3 regions of the Mesorhizobium sp. M1322 genome follow, and region 1 is predicted to be linked to each of the others. Evidence: predicted binding sites of a transcription regulator. Region 1 holds the regulator's gene; each other region holds the start of a gene.
The links. Region 1 encodes LexA, which represses DNA repair genes until DNA is damaged. Its sites were predicted from a motif close to TGTTCNNNNTGTGTTCNG; they were not measured.

Region 1 (4,998 bases):
AAGGTCGCCGCCGGCAACTCCCTTTCCTTCGAGGAGGCGCGCGAGGCCTTCGACATCATCATGTCGGGCGACGCTACGCCCGGCCAGATCGGCGGCTTCCTGATGGCGCTGCGCGTGCGCGGCGAGACGGTAAGCGAGATTTCCGGCGCCGTCGCCACCATGCGCGCCAAGATGCTGCGCGTCGACGCGCCCGCTGGCGCGATCGACATCGTCGGCACCGGCGGCGACAATTCGCACAGCGTCAACATCTCGACTGCATCCGCCTTCGTCATCGCCGCCTGCGGCGTGCCGGTGGCCAAGCACGGCAATCGCGGACTGTCCTCGCAGACGGGCGCCGCCGACGTGCTGGCCGCGCTCGGCGTCAAGATCGATATCCCCCCCGAAACGATCGGCCGCTGCATCCACGACACATGCGTCGGCTTCATGTTCGCGCCGGCGCATCACCCGGCGATGAAGCATGTCGGCCCGATCCGCGTCGAGCTCGGCACCCGCACCATCTTCAACCTGCTTGGCCCGCTCTCTAATCCGGCCAGTGTGAGCCGGCAAATGGTCGGCGTCTTCTTGCCGGAATGGATCATGCCGGTGGCCGAAACGCTGAAGGCACTGGGCGCCGACCACGCCTGGGTCGCCCATGGCGACGGCTACGACGAGATCACCACCACCGGTGAGACCCAAGTGGCCGAACTGGTCGGCGGCGAGATCCGCACCTTTACACTGACGCCGGAAGCGGTCGGGCTGAAGCGGCATACCAAGGACGAGTTGCGCGGCGGCGATGCCGCCTACAACGCCCAAGCGCTGCGCGACATGCTGGGCGGCGCTGCCGGCGCCTTTCGTGATACGGTGCTGATGAACGCCGGCGCCGGACTGGTGGTGGCGGGCGAGGCAACGACGCTTGCCGATGGCATGGCGACGGCGGCGCAAGCCATCGACAGCGGCCGGGCGCTGAAAGTGCTTGACCAGCTGGTCGAGATTTCGAACGGATAGAGCCGTGTCTGATATCCTGCGCAAGATCGAAGCTTACAAGCGCGACGAGATCGCCGCGGCGAAGGCGCGCGTGCCGCTTGCCGAGATCAAGGCGCGGGCGAAGGACACCGATGCGCCGCGCGGCTTTCTCTCGGCCCTTGAAGCCAAGCGCAAATCCGGGAGTTTCGCGCTGATCGCCGAGGTCAAGAAGGCGAGCCCGTCCAAGGGCCTGATCCGCGCCGATTTCGATCCGCCGGCACTGGCCAGGGCCTATGCTAAAGGTGGCGCCGCCTGCCTTTCGGTGCTGACCGACGCACCGTCCTTCCAGGGTGCGCCTGAATTCCTCACCGATGCGCGCAACGCCGTGACATTGCCCGCGTTGCGCAAAGATTTTTTGTTCGATCCCTATCAGGTGTTCGAAGCCCGCGCGTGGGGCGCGGACGCCATCCTGATCATCATGGCGAGCGTCGATGACGCCGTGGCCAGAGAACTCGAAACGACGGCTTTCGAGCTCGGCATGGACGCACTGGTCGAGGTGCATGACGAGGCCGAGACGGAACGCGCGCTGAAACTGTCATCACGGCTGATCGGCATCAACAACCGCAATCTCCGGACGTTCGAAACCAGCATCGAGACCTCGGAGCGGCTGGCGACGATGGTGCCGGCCGACCGCCTGCTGGTCAGCGAGAGCGGTATTTTCTCGCACGAAGACTGCCGCAGACTGGAACGGAGCGACATCGGTACGTTCCTCGTCGGCGAGAGCCTGATGCGGCAACAGGACGTGGCCACTGCGACGCGCCTGCTTTTGACGGGCAAGGCGCCCGCCGATGCATCGGCCCGAAAATCGGAATCGATTTTCGGAGAGCACGATGCATAGATTCAAAGTATTGGAGCGTACTTGGTGCGTCCAAACGGACGCACGTCGCTCGAAGGTGACCTGACGATGACGGCCGCCCTCACCCATCTTGGTGCGAAAGGCGAAGCCAACATGGTCGATGTCGGCGACAAGGCGGAGACGACCCGCACGGCGATTGCCGAGGGTCTTGTCTCGATGAGACCCGAAACGCTGAAGATGATCCTCGACGGCGACGCCAAAAAGGGCGACGTGTTGGGCACGGCGCGCATCGCCGGCATCATGGCGGCCAAGAGGACGCATGAACTGATCCCGCTTTGCCATTCGCTGCTGTTGACCAAGGTATCCGTTGACATCGAACCGGACGCGGCGCTGCCCGGCCTGAAGGTCACGGCGCTGGCCCGCGTCACCGGCAAGACCGGCGTCGAGATCGAAGCGCTGACCGCCGTCTCGGTCGCTTGCCTCACCATCTACGATATGGCCAAGGCAGTCGATCGCGCCATGGTGATCTCCAGCATCAGGCTGGTGGAAAAGACCGGCGGCAAATCCGGCGACTACAAGGTAGGCGCCCAACAGGCAGGCCGATAATGGCGCTGCTTCCGGTCGCCGAGGCGCTCGAGCGCCTGCTTGAAGATGCTGCGCCCTCGCAAGCTGAAAGCGTCGCCCTGATGGACGCCGCCAACCGCGTGCTGGCGGAGCCGCTCGTGGCGCTCCGCACCCAGCCGCCGTTCAACGCGTCCGCCATGGACGGCTATGCCGTGCGGGCCGAGGATGTCGCGTCCGTGTCCGCGAAACTTTCGGTGATCGGCATGGCTCCGGCCGGACGCGGCTTTGCCGGAACAGTCGGCCCGGCGCAGGCCGTGCGCATCTTCACCGGCGCCCCGCTTCCTGCAGGCGCCGACACCATCGTTATCCAGGAGAATGTCCGCGATCTCGGCGGCGGCAGCATCGAAGTGACCGCGTCGACGGTTGAAGGCCGCAACATCCGCCGCCTCGGGCTCGATTTCTCGAAGGGCGACGTGCTGCTGGAGAAAGGCCGCCTGCTTGATCCGGCGGCATTGTCGCTGGCGGCGTCGGCCAACCATCCGCAGGTCAGCGTGGTGAAACGGCCGCTGGTCGCTATCATCGCCACCGGCGACGAATTGCTGCCGCCAGGCAGCGACCTTGGCCCCGACCAGATCATCTCGTCCAATGCTTATGGCGTCGCCGCCGCTGCCCGCTCAGTCGGCGCCAGCGCGCTCGATCTCGGCATCGCCCCCGACCGCAAGGAGGCGATCGCCACGCTGGTGAAACAAGCGGTCGATGCAGGCGCCGACGTCATCGTCACGCTGGGCGGCGCCTCGGTCGGCGACCATGACCTAGTCCATGACGTGCTGACCGGCGAAGGCATGACGCTCGATTTCTGGAAAATCGCCATGCGGCCCGGCAAGCCGCTGATGTTCGGGCGGCTGGGTGACATCCGCTGCATCGGCCTGCCTGGCAATCCGGTGGCGAGCCTGGTCTGCACGCAGCTCTTTCTGAAGCCGCTGCTTGCGCGCCTCGGCGGCCGCGCCTTCCGGCAGGACATGCGTCAGGCGCGGCTCGGCGCTGCCATGCCGGCCAACGATCTCAGGCAGGACTATGTACGCGCCGTGGTGAGTGAAGAAGCCGGCACGCTGCTGGCGACCCCGTTCGGCATCCAGGATTCCTCGATGCTCAAAATGCTGGCCGACGCCAACGGGCTGATCGTGCGCGAGCCATTCGCTCCCCCAGCCGCGACGGGCGCCGCCTGCAGCGTGCTGATGCTACGCTGAACAAAACGTCAACACATTCATTAAACTTTAAACGGTTGCGGAACACAACTGGAACAGATAGTGTTTGTTCTGGGTTTGTTTTTCTGATTCTGTTGGGGGTCGCGATGCTGACACGCAAACAACACGAACTGCTGATGTTCATCCACGAGCGGCTGAAGGAAAGCGGCATTCCGCCCTCGTTCGACGAGATGAAGGAAGCGCTCGACCTCGCCTCCAAGTCGGGAATCCATCGGCTGATCACGGCGCTGGAGGAGCGCGGCTTCATTCGCCGCCTGCCCAACCGCGCCCGCGCGCTGGAGGTGCTGCGCCTGCCCGATTCGATCGCGCCCGGCCTCAATGCGGCGCGCAAATTCTCGCCGAGCGTCATTCAGGGCAGCCTTGGGCAGGGCAGCCTCGGGCGACAGATCAAGCCGGCGCCTTCACGCATGCCTGCGGCCGGCAATGATGACGACGTCGTTGCCACCGTCTCCATCCCGGTGATGGGCCGCATCGCTGCCGGTGTACCGATCGATGCGATCCAGCACCAGACGCATTCGATCTCGGTGCCGCCGGACATGATCACCGGCGGCACGCACTACGCGCTGGAGGTCAAGGGTGATTCGATGATCGAGGCCGGCATTTTCGACGGCGACACGGTCATCATCCGCAACGCCGACACCGCCCAGCCTGGCGAGATCATCGTCGCCTTGGTCGACGAGGAGGAAGCGACGCTGAAGCGGTTCCGCCGTAAGGGCGCCTCGATCGCACTTGAAGCCGCCAATCCGGCCTATGAAACGCGTATCTTCGGGCCGGACCGGGTCAAGGTGCAAGGCAAGCTCGTCGGACTAATCCGGCGTTACTGAGCGGCAGGCTTTTTGGGTTTCTCGGCCCTGCGGTATGGCGGCAGGCCCTTCGCCTCGCGCGAAAATCTCCGCTGCTCATGCCAGGGTCTATAGGGCTGTCTGACGGCAAAACGGATTTCTGCGCGCGTCGTCGCCGATAGCGGATCGAAGAAGACGGCGGCACTGCCCATGCGAGCGAGCTGCCGTTTGGTGACGACGAGGACCAGCGGATTGCGGCAGGGATTGTAATAGGCTGTGGCGTCGTCGATGACGATCAGATCCGCAAAGGCACAGGCTGACCGCGCGGTTTTGCGGTTGTCGGCGAGCGCGATGATCGCGCCGGACGGATGCCGGGCGAGGCACAGGCCGGCAGTGCAGTAGAAGGGCGCTCCCGGCGGCAGGTCGGCCGGGTCGGCGATGTCGAACCGCACGTCTCCTTTTTCGAATGTCTCGGGCTCGACAATGGTCGCTGAAACCAGCGCATGTTTCCAGTTGTCGGTGGTGAATTCGTTCGAGCGCACCCGGTTGACGGCCAATTCGCCGCCGCCGATCGGCAACGCCACCAGAT
Region 2 (4,998 bases), on a different contig from region 1:
GCGCGCGGCGTTCGACCGCCTGCAAGGCGGCGGCACCGTCCGATACCGCAACCGTCTTCATCCCCGCCTTGTCGAGCGCGAAGCAGATGATCTCGCGGATGTGCGGATCATCGTCGGCGACAAGAATATAATGCGGCATGAATCAGCGGCCCGGCACGAAGGGTTCGGAGCCCTGAGGAACCACGAACGGGATACGTGTGTCGAGAGTACGAAGGAGCCGCCAGTCGCGAAAGCTCCAGGCGCGCCAGTTTTCTTGGCCGGCGCGATAGCGGGCCTCGTCCTGCCCAAGCAAACGGGCGAGTCCGCGGTAAGAGGGAAGGCTGGGCGCATTCGTCTTGCCCTGATGCTCGAGGAAGCGATCGAGCGCCGGCCAGGCGCTGGAACCGAGCGAACGCAGATACCAGAAATCGAGCTCGGTGCCCTGGCCGGTCATTTCGAATGAGTGCTCGACATTATAGTTGGCGATCAGCGCCGCGAAATTGATGAACGAGCAGGCATAAAGCGTCGCCGATAGCGTCAGAAGATTGGCGGAAAGCAGCCATTCATTGGATTTTTCCAGTGCGATGCGGGCGATGATCAGGGCGAGGCCCGCCGCCACCAGCCCCATCCAGACGAAGGCCGCGACGCGCCAATAGGTCAGCGCATAGATACCGATATAGAGGTCGAGGCGCAGGATCGACGAGATGACCAGAACGATGTTCTGCGCCACCCAGACATAGACCAGCCGGCGGATGAACGGATCGCCGGAGGTAGCACTTCCCGGCCGCAGCGCCGCCAGGACGAAGCCGGCGGCAAGCAGCGCCGTGACGATCAAGGAATAGGCGCCGCGATGTGCATAAGCGGCGTAGGTCAGTCCGTCGGGCAGCGCGATGCCGCCCCACAGATAGGTGGCGTCGAGCGTGGTCTGCACCGCGAACAGGATGTTGAAGACGACCAGCGCGCGAAGAATGGCGGCCTTGCCGAAGATGACGTCCTCGATCGCCTTGGCGGATTTCGTCGTTGTCACCCGGCCGACAGGCACAGACGACACCACACGCGGAATGGAGCGAAGAGAGCGCGGCAGGCGCGGGCGCAGAAAGGCCCAGACGCCGGCAAGCACGACCAGCCAGAAGGCCAGCCGCGGCAGCTGGATGAGGTCGAGCAGTGAGAGGAGATCGATCAGCGACAACCAGTACTCGATGACCGGGTTGGCGGCGCCGAACAGCGCGAGAAACACCGCGCCTAGGGTCAACGGCATGACCCAGACGGCGATCGCCGCGAGACGGATGCGCCGCCCGCCAAGCCGCCGTGCCGCCTTGCGCCAGCGGAAGAAGTCGTGGACGAACCGGAAGGGTGCTGCGAGTAGGAAGGCAACAAACTGGCCGGCGATGCGGGCAAGCCCGCGTCGTAGCCGCCCGGCCAGCGAAAGCACGAAGACCGCCGTAGCCGCCGGCCCGATCGCGACGGACAGCGCACTGACATTTTCGATGAGCGGCAGCAGCGCGACAAGCAAAGCAGCGAGTGCGAGCCACAGGCCGCGGACGCTGAGCGTCGAAGACTGGATCGCCGCGGCGGCGGCAAGCGTAATGCCGAACAGGAAAAGCGTGATGCCGACAGGCTGCCCATAGAAGAAGAAATCCGCCAGCGCGGCAAGCAGGACGGCAACGCCGAATCGCGCGCAATAGCTCGGCGCGGCCCTAAGGAACGATGTCATGATCGGATTTTCTCAGCGGCTTTGATCCGGCCGGCATACCGGGGCGGAGATTTGCGGATGAAGGGGAAGAGGGTCGCCGAACCATGCGGCCGGGGTGGATCGACGAGCCAGCAACCGTCATTGCGGAGCCGATAAGGCAGGGACCAGCGGGGTTTTTCTCGCTCTTGCATACCGACTATATCGTCGATCGGCATGCAGGCGGCGGGGCGGATCCGAGGAGATTTTCGGGAGTTTTTTGCAGTTTTTATGCAGGCGAAGACGGCTTGCCTCGACCGGCCGCAGACGGCATAGATCTGAGATGACTGAAACCTATCGCCCCCGCCGCTCGGTCCTTTACGTCCCGGCCTCGAACGACAAGGCGCTGACCAAGATCTCGTCGCTGGCCTGCGATGCCGTCATCATCGATCTCGAAGATGCCGTCGCCCCGGCCGACAAGGTTTCTGCGCGGGAAAAACTGGCCGACATCTTCGCCAATCGCCCCGGCCGGCGCTGCGAGATGGTCGTGCGCATCAACCCGCTCTCCAGCGAATGGGGCGCCGACGATTTGCTGGCTACGGCACGCTGCGAGCCCGACGCCATCCTGCTGCCCAAGGTCGACACGCCGCGCGATGTTCTGGAAGCCGGCGATGTCCTCGACGACAATTTTTCACCCGACGAGGTGAAACTATGGGCGATGATCGAAACGCCCAAGGCTCTGCTCAACATCGGACCGATTGCCGAGCTTGGCCGCGATCCGGCCTCGCGGCTGGTTTGTTTCGTTGCCGGAACGAATGATCTGGTCAAGGAGACCGGCACTCTCGCCACGCCCGACCGGCGCTATCTCACACCGTGGCTGATGCAGATGGTGCTCGCCGCGCGGGCCGGCGGTCTCGACCTGCTCGATGGTGTCTTTAACGATTTTCGCGATCTGGACGCTTTTGCGCGCGAATGCGGGGAGGCAGCCGCCATGGGGTTCGACGGCAAGTCGCTGATCCACCCGGCCCAGATCGATGCCGCGAACCGGGCCTTTGCACCTTCTGCCGAAGCCATGGCCGAGGCGCGCTCGGTGAAGGATGCCTTTGCGCTTGCCGGAAATGCTGGCAGGCAAGTCATTGCGCTGAATGGAAAAATGGTCGAACGGCTGCATCTGGCGCAGGCCGAAAAACTGCTGGCGAAGGCGGCCGCCATCGAGGCATGATTGGCAACTCACCACAGGAATGAAAAATGAAACTCTACCGTTTTCTGTCCGGTCCGGACGATTCCAGCTTCTGCCACAAGGTGACGGCGGCGCTGAACAAGGGCTGGCACCTGTTCGGCTCGCCGACCTACGCCTACGACAAGCAGACCAAGAGCATGCGCTGCGGCCAGGCCGTGGTGAAGGATATCGAGGGCCAGGAATACGGGCCCAGCACCAAGCTCAGCGATTGGTAGATTTTGCAAAGCTCCGACGCAGGGTGTGTTGAGATTCAGGTCAGGCCGCGCCGAGAATGGTGGTTTCCGAGAACCGGAGCGGAGCGTACTTTTGGGTACGTGAGCACCGGAAGCGCAGGAAACTACCGTTCGCAGGCCGGCATCACCTGAATATCAGCACAGCCTACTCGGCCGCCTCTTCGATCCGCTCCATATCATCGTCCGACAGGCCGAAATGATGGCCGATCTCGTGGATCAGCACATGGGTGACGATGTCGCCCAGCGTCTCTTCGTTCTCGGCCCAGTAGTCGAGGATGGCGCGGCGGTAGAGCGTGACGCGGTTCGGCCCCTCGCCGGTCTGCGGATTCCAGCGCTCGGCGATGCCGCGCCCTTCGAACAGGCCGAGCAGGTCGAAAGGCGTTTCCAGCGACAGATCGTCCATGATCTCGTCGGTCGGGAATTCGGCGATCTGGATGACGATCTCGCCGGTCAGCTTGCGAAATTCCTCCGGCAGATGGGCGTAAGCCTCCAGCGCCAGGAACTCCATTTCCTCCATCGACGGCGAAAGCTGGTCGTGCCAGGTGCGGGTCTTGTAGATGCGGGCCATGCTTTGTCCTTCTAATCCCGGCATATAGGCTTTCGAGCCGGGCTCGGCAAATAGCCGGGTTGCCGCCTGCGCGAGGACAGGAATGAATTCCTCATGACTCCGCTTGACTCTTCGATCGCCCTCTGGAATCCTAGAGAACATAACAGGAACAATTGTGAGTGGAAGCTGACCGTCATGGCGACAAGCGCCGTGGCGCGGGAGACTGTTTTTGCCCTGCGCCGCCAGATCGCGAAGATCGAGGGAACGCTGCCCGAGCGCCTGGAGGTGCCGGTCGGCGCAGCCCCCGTTGATGCGGATGTCACGCCCCAGAATCCAACAGCGAATCTAACAATCGTACGCCGCGGCCTCGCCGTGGCGCCGCCCGATGCGTTTCTGCGCACCGGCGCCGAAGGTCTCGATACTGCGCTCAGCGGCGGCCTGCCGAAGACGGCGCTGAGCGAGATCCATGGCGCCGCGACCCGCGATGCCGGGGCCGTCGCCGGCTTCGCCCTGTCGCTCGTCAGCCTGATCCTCAAACAGGGCCCGCGACTGCCGGTCCTGTGGATCGGCACCGCGGAGGTCTTCCGCGAGGCGGGCTTCCCCTATGCCAGAGGGCTTCATGCCGTTTTCGGCATCGAGCCGGAGCAATTGCTGTTTTCCGAGGCGCCAAGGCTCATCGACGCGCTGTGGATCGCCGAGGAAGCCGCCCGGATGACGGCGCTCGCCGCCGTCATCCTCGAAATCCGCGGCAGCCCGCAGCGGCTGGATCTCACCGCGACACGACGGCTGCACGCCCGGGCGCAGAATGCCGGCCGGCCGGTGTTCCTGCTGCGCCAGGCCGGCGAGGCCGAACCGACGGCGGCACCCGTCCGCCTCGTCCTGTCGGCAGCGCCGTCGGCACCACGCCAGACGATCGCCGGGCCGCTCGCCGGCTCGATCGGCCGTCCCGCCTTCACCGTCAGCATCGGCAAGAGCCGCACGGCCTTGCCGGGACAATTCACACTGGAGTGGAACCCCAATGAACGCAGTTTCGAGGAAAGAAGGGCCGGGCAAGAACGGGCAAAGAATCCTGTCCCTGTGGTTTCCGCATCTCGCCGCGGAAAGGATCCTGCGGCAGCGTCTGGGGCGGTCCTGGCGTTCCCGGCCGTCGGATCACCTGCCCCTGGTGATCAGCCATCGCCAGGGGAACGCGCAGCGCATCGCCGCCCTCGACGAGCGGGCTGAGGCGCTTCATCTGAAGCGCGGCATGGGCATAGCCGACGCGCGCGCCATGCATTCGTCGATCGACGTCGTGGAAGCCGATCCCGAGGCCGACCGCCGCCTGCTCGAG
Region 3 (4,998 bases), on a different contig from region 1:
ACGGCACTTGCCAAACCAATAAGTATCGACTTATGCTTTGACCATGATCGAAGCAGAAATTTTTCGTGCCTTGGCCGACCCGACGCGCCGCGCCGTCTACGAACGGCTCGCCGCCGGCGAGATGACCGTGTCGGAACTGCGCAGCGGCATGACCGTGTCGCAACCGGCCGTGTCGCAGCATCTCGCGGTGCTGCGCGGCGCCGGCCTGGTGGCCGAGCGGCGGGCCGGCCGCAACGCCTATTATCGCGCCGATCCGCAGGGCCTTGACCCACTGCTTGGCTGGATCGACCGCTACCGTGCGTTCTGGCCCGAGCGTATCGAGAGACTCAAGGCGGTTTTGAAGGACATGGACCAATGACGGCAAAACAGCATTCGGACATGGCGGCAGATTCGATCGAGTTCGAGTGCGAGCTTCCGGAACCGCCGGAAAAAGTGTGGCGGGCGCTGACGGTACCAGACCTGCTCGCGGCCTGGATGATGCCGAACGACATCAAGCCGGAGGTCGGCGGCCGCTTTGCCTTTGCTAAGGCTGATGCGCACATCGAGTGCGAAATCCTCGACGCCGAGCCCGAACGCCTGCTGCGCTATTCCTGGCGGGAGCGGCCGGCGCCTGGCAAAGCAGCGGATCCGCTTGCCGGCCCGCTGGACAGTATCGTCACCTTCACGCTCGACCGCACCGTGTCGGGCGGCACGCATCTGCGCATCGTCCACGGCGGATTTGCGCGAGTAGCTACGCCTGCGGTTGCAGGCGCCGGTTGCCGGCTCTCGCTCAACGCACACAGCCGCAGACAGACCATCGCCGCAAACACGCCCCGCCCCTTCCTGCGCGCGGCCTGAGCGGCACAACGGAGAAAAGCGATGAGCGGTTTTGCCAACCTGGTGCCGATGGTGATCGAGCAGTCGAGCCGCGGCGAACGCGCCTTCGACATTTTTTCGCGGCTGCTGCGCGAGCGCATCGTCTTCATCAACGGCCCGATCGACGATGGCGTGTCGGCGCTGGTCTGTGCCCAGCTTCTGTCGCTGGAATCCGACAATCCCGATAAGGAGATTTCGCTCTACATCAACTCGCCGGGCGGCGTGGTGACCAGCGGTTTCGCCATCTACGACACGATGCAGTATATAAGCAGTCCGGTATCGACCGTCTGCATGGGCTTTGCCGCCTCGATGGCCTCGTTTCTGCTGATGGCGGGCACGCCGGGCCGGCGCATCGCGCTGCCCAACACCAGCATCCTGCTGCACCAGCCGTCAGGCGGTTTCCAGGGCCAGGCCTCCGACATCCAGCGCCATGCCGAAGGCATTCTCAGGACCAAGCGGCGGATGACCGAGCTTTACGCGCACCATTGCGGTCGCACGTTCGAAGAGGTCGAACGCACGCTCGACCGCGACCATTTCATGACTGCCAAGGAGGCAAAGACTTGGGGGCTTGTCGATCATGTTTTTGACACCCGTAAAAGGGCGGCGTGAAAGATAGCCGGCTCATGAGCGACGACGGCCAAGTCATTCGGCGAGTTTGATCGCCACCGGTCTGGCCTCGACCATGGCGCGGCGATATAGTCCGCCGATGCTCGACAAGATTTCACGCAGCCGTTTGAACCGCCTAGTCTAGTCATCGGTGTTGCAGTCGCGGCCATGACCTCCGGCACGGCGTTCGCCCAAGACAATTCAACGTCTTCGCAGAACGGCACGCTGCCCGGCGTGGCCGATGACTATCGCATCGCCAAGCCGGCTCCCGAACCCGACGATGCCGTGCCCAGCGACGGCCAGTTCAAGATCGGCGATATGGACGTCAGGATTTCCGGCAGCATAACCGTCGATGTCGGCGCCGGCGAGATCAACGTCCCCCGGCGATAGGAAACGTCCACCGGCCTTCATCGCTGCCATAATCGCAAGGCACTCGTGCGCTTGCGGGTCATCTGAAATGAACAGCCCCGCCGCTGCTTCCGCAAACGGTCGGGGCTTTTTTTGGATCTAAAATCCAAACTTGCCGGGAGTACACTGCCGGCTTTTGATTTCGGATGCTTCGCGGCGTTCAGCCGACGATCCGACTAGTAGTCTCTGATTTTTATGGGAATCGGCAGGTCACGGTTTGTCGGGCGGCGCAGACGCCTAGCCCTGGCACTTATGCCTGCCGCGGCTCCAGCGACACGTGGAGCCTCAAGGGACTGTCCGGTGGAGTCATTCCTCTGCTCTCCTTTTCTGTCATTGCGACTGGCGTCGTCCGAAGCACATATCGCAAAAGCCCGCGGCGTCTCGCAGGCCACCTTGGGTGGCGAGGCCATCGAAAGACGGCCGGCTTCGGTGACGTTTGGAGTCTGCCCCCCTGAGGCTGAGACGTCAACCGTTGGATAGCCGATTACAAAAAATGTGATCGCTTGTGGGGCGAATCCGAAATTTGCATCCGTTTTGAGCAGCGCGGCGTCGGCTGTGCATTACATGGACGCATTTGTCAGGAGCTTGTTCGGTCTTTGTTCTTTGCGCTTGCTCGTCCGCGCGAAAGGCGGTTAAAGGCTTTGGTCGAGAGTTGTGGCATCTCTCGAAAAGGTGGCGAAGCTACCTACATAGGGGATGGTCGGGACAACCCGCCATCCCATGAGATTCCAGATCTGAGGCGGCGACCGGCGATGGCCGACCATAAATATCTTTCCATTCGCGGGGCGCGCGAACACAATCTGAAGAATGTCGATCTCGACCTGCCGCGTGACAGCCTGATCGTCATGACCGGCCTGTCGGGGTCAGGCAAGTCGTCGCTCGCCTTCGATACCATCTATGCCGAGGGCCAGCGCCGCTACGTCGAAAGCCTGTCGGCCTATGCGCGGCAATTCCTCGAAATGATGCAGAAGCCTGACGTCGATCAGATCGACGGCCTGTCGCCGGCCATCTCCATCGAGCAGAAGACCACCTCGAAGAACCCACGTTCGACAGTCGGCACCGTTACCGAGATCTACGATTACATGCGGCTGCTGTTCGCGCGCGTCGGCATCCCCTATTCGCCGGCAACCGGCCTGCCGATCGAGAGCCAGACCGTGTCGCAGATGGTCGACCGCGTGCTGGCTGTCGAGGAAGGCACACGGCTGTTCATCCTGGCGCCGATGGTGCGCGGACGCAAAGGCGAATACCGCAAGGAACTGCTGGAGCTGCAGAAAAAGGGATTCCAGCGCGTTAAGGTCGACGGTGTCTTTTACGAAATCGCCGACGTGCCGGCGCTGGACAAGAAATACAAGCATGATCTCGACGTCGTCGTCGACCGCATCGTCGTGCGCGGCGATCTGGCGACGCGGCTTGCCGATTCCATCGAAACCGCGCTGAAGCTGGCCGACGGGCTGGCGGTGGCCGAATTCGCCGACCGGCCACTCGACCCCAGCCAGACCGGCGAGGATTCGGTCAACAAGTCGAAGAACGAGACGCATGAGCGCATCCTGTTCTCGGAAAAGTTCGCCTGCCCGGTGTCCGGCTTCACCATTCCCGAGATCGAGCCGCGGCTGTTCTCCTTCAACAACCCGTTCGGCGCCTGCCCGACCTGCGACGGCCTCGGCAGCCAGCGCGCCATCGACGCCAGCCTGATCGTGCCCGACGACAATTTGTCCCTGCGTGCCGGCGCCGTCAGCCCATGGGCGAAATCGACTTCCCCTTATTACGTGCAGACGCTCGAGGCGCTGGGCAAGGCCTATGGCTTCAAGCTCGGCGACAAGTTCCGGGATTTGACCGAGGAGGCAAAGCAAGCCATCCTGCATGGCACCGGCGAGCGCGAGGTCACCTTCCAGTATGATGACGGCCTGCGCTCATACAAGACGACCAAGACCTTCGAAGGTGTCATTCCCAATCTCGAGCGGCGCTGGAAGGAAACCGAATCGGCCTGGATGCGCGAAGAGATCGAGCGCTTCATGTCGGCCACGCCTTGCCCGGCCTGTCGCGGCTACCGGCTGAAGCCGGAATCGCTTGCGGTAAAGATCGCCGGCAAACATATCGGCGAGATTACCGAACTGTCGATCCGCAAGGCCGACCAATGGTTTACCGAGCTGCCCGCCTCGCTCAGCGACAAGCAGAACGAGATCGCCGTGCGCGTGCTCAAGGAGATCCGCGAGCGGCTGCGCTTCCTCAACGATGTCGGGCTCGACTATTTGACGCTGTCGCGCAATTCCGGCACGCTGTCGGGCGGCGAGAGCCAGCGCATTCGCCTGGCCTCGCAGATCGGCTCCGGCCTCACCGGCGTGCTCTATGTGCTGGACGAACCGTCGATCGGCCTGCACCAGCGCGACAATGCGCGCCTGCTCGACACGCTGAAGCACCTGCGCGACATCGGCAACACGGTGATCGTCGTCGAGCACGACGAGGACGCCATCCTGCACGCCGACTATGTCGTCGATATCGGCCCGGCCGCCGGCATTCACGGCGGCCACATCATCGCGCAGGGAACGCCGCAGCAGATCATGGCGAGCCCCGCCTCGATCACCGGCAAATATTTGTCCGGCGAGCTCGAAGTGGCGACGCCGGCCGTGCGGCGCGAGGCCAAGAAGAACCGGCGCCTGAAGATCGTCGGCGCGCGCGGCAACAATCTGAAGAACGTTACCGCCGAAATCCCGCTCGGCACCTTCACCGCCGTCACCGGCGTCTCCGGCGGCGGCAAGTCGACCTTCCTGATCGAAACCTTGTTCAAAGCAGCGTCGCGCCGGATCATGGGTTCGCGCGAGCATCCGGCTGATCATGACCGCATCGAGGGCCTTGAGTTCCTCGACAAGGTCATCGATATCGACCAGTCGCCGATCGGAAGGACGCCGCGCTCCAATCCCGCCACCTACACCGGCGCCTTTACGCCGATCCGCGACTGGTTCGCCGGCCTGCCGGAGTCGAAGGCGCGTGGCTATCAGCCCGGCCGCTTCTCGTTCAACGTCAAGGGCGGCCGCTGCGAAGCCTGCCAGGGCGACGGCGTCATCAAGATCGAGATGCACTTCCTGCCCGACGTCTACGTCACCTGCGACGTCTGCCATGGCAAGCGCTACA

Region 2: NKH12_RS03635 (ImuA family protein) is a predicted target of LexA. The motif match lies at 3,823-3,840, and genes of this name have one in related genera.
Region 3: uvrA (excinuclease ABC subunit UvrA) is a predicted target of LexA. The motif match lies at 2,456-2,473, and genes of this name have one in related genera.

Annotation. Positions count from the first base shown of each region.
Region 1 is NZ_JAMYLP010000027.1:13,142-18,139, forward strand. Features, by position in the region: gene trpD (anthranilate phosphoribosyltransferase) at 1-984, shown strand, start outside; gene trpC (indole-3-glycerol phosphate synthase TrpC) at 989-1,840, shown strand; gene moaC (cyclic pyranopterin monophosphate synthase MoaC) at 1,907-2,404, shown strand; gene NKH12_RS12860 (molybdopterin molybdotransferase MoeA) at 2,404-3,609, shown strand; gene lexA (transcriptional repressor LexA) at 3,714-4,451, shown strand; gene NKH12_RS12870 (ComEC/Rec2 family competence protein) at 4,445-4,998, opposite strand, start outside.
Region 2 is NZ_JAMYLP010000005.1:115,247-120,244, forward strand. Features, by position in the region: gene NKH12_RS03610 (response regulator) at 1-139, opposite strand, end outside; gene NKH12_RS03615 (DUF4153 domain-containing protein) at 143-1,693, opposite strand; gene NKH12_RS03620 (HpcH/HpaI aldolase/citrate lyase family protein) at 1,992-2,870, shown strand; gene NKH12_RS03625 (DUF1737 domain-containing protein) at 2,897-3,103, shown strand; gene NKH12_RS03630 (metallopeptidase family protein) at 3,267-3,689, opposite strand; gene NKH12_RS03635 (ImuA family protein) at 3,864-4,892, shown strand; gene NKH12_RS03640 (DUF6504 family protein) at 4,834-4,998, shown strand, end outside.
Region 3 is NZ_JAMYLP010000133.1:2,896-7,893, reverse strand. Features, by position in the region: gene NKH12_RS28460 (ArsR/SmtB family transcription factor) at 44-358, shown strand; gene NKH12_RS28455 (SRPBCC family protein) at 355-837, shown strand; gene NKH12_RS28450 (ATP-dependent Clp protease proteolytic subunit) at 859-1,464, shown strand; gene NKH12_RS28445 (hypothetical protein) at 1,630-1,851, shown strand; gene uvrA (excinuclease ABC subunit UvrA) at 2,622-4,998, shown strand, end outside.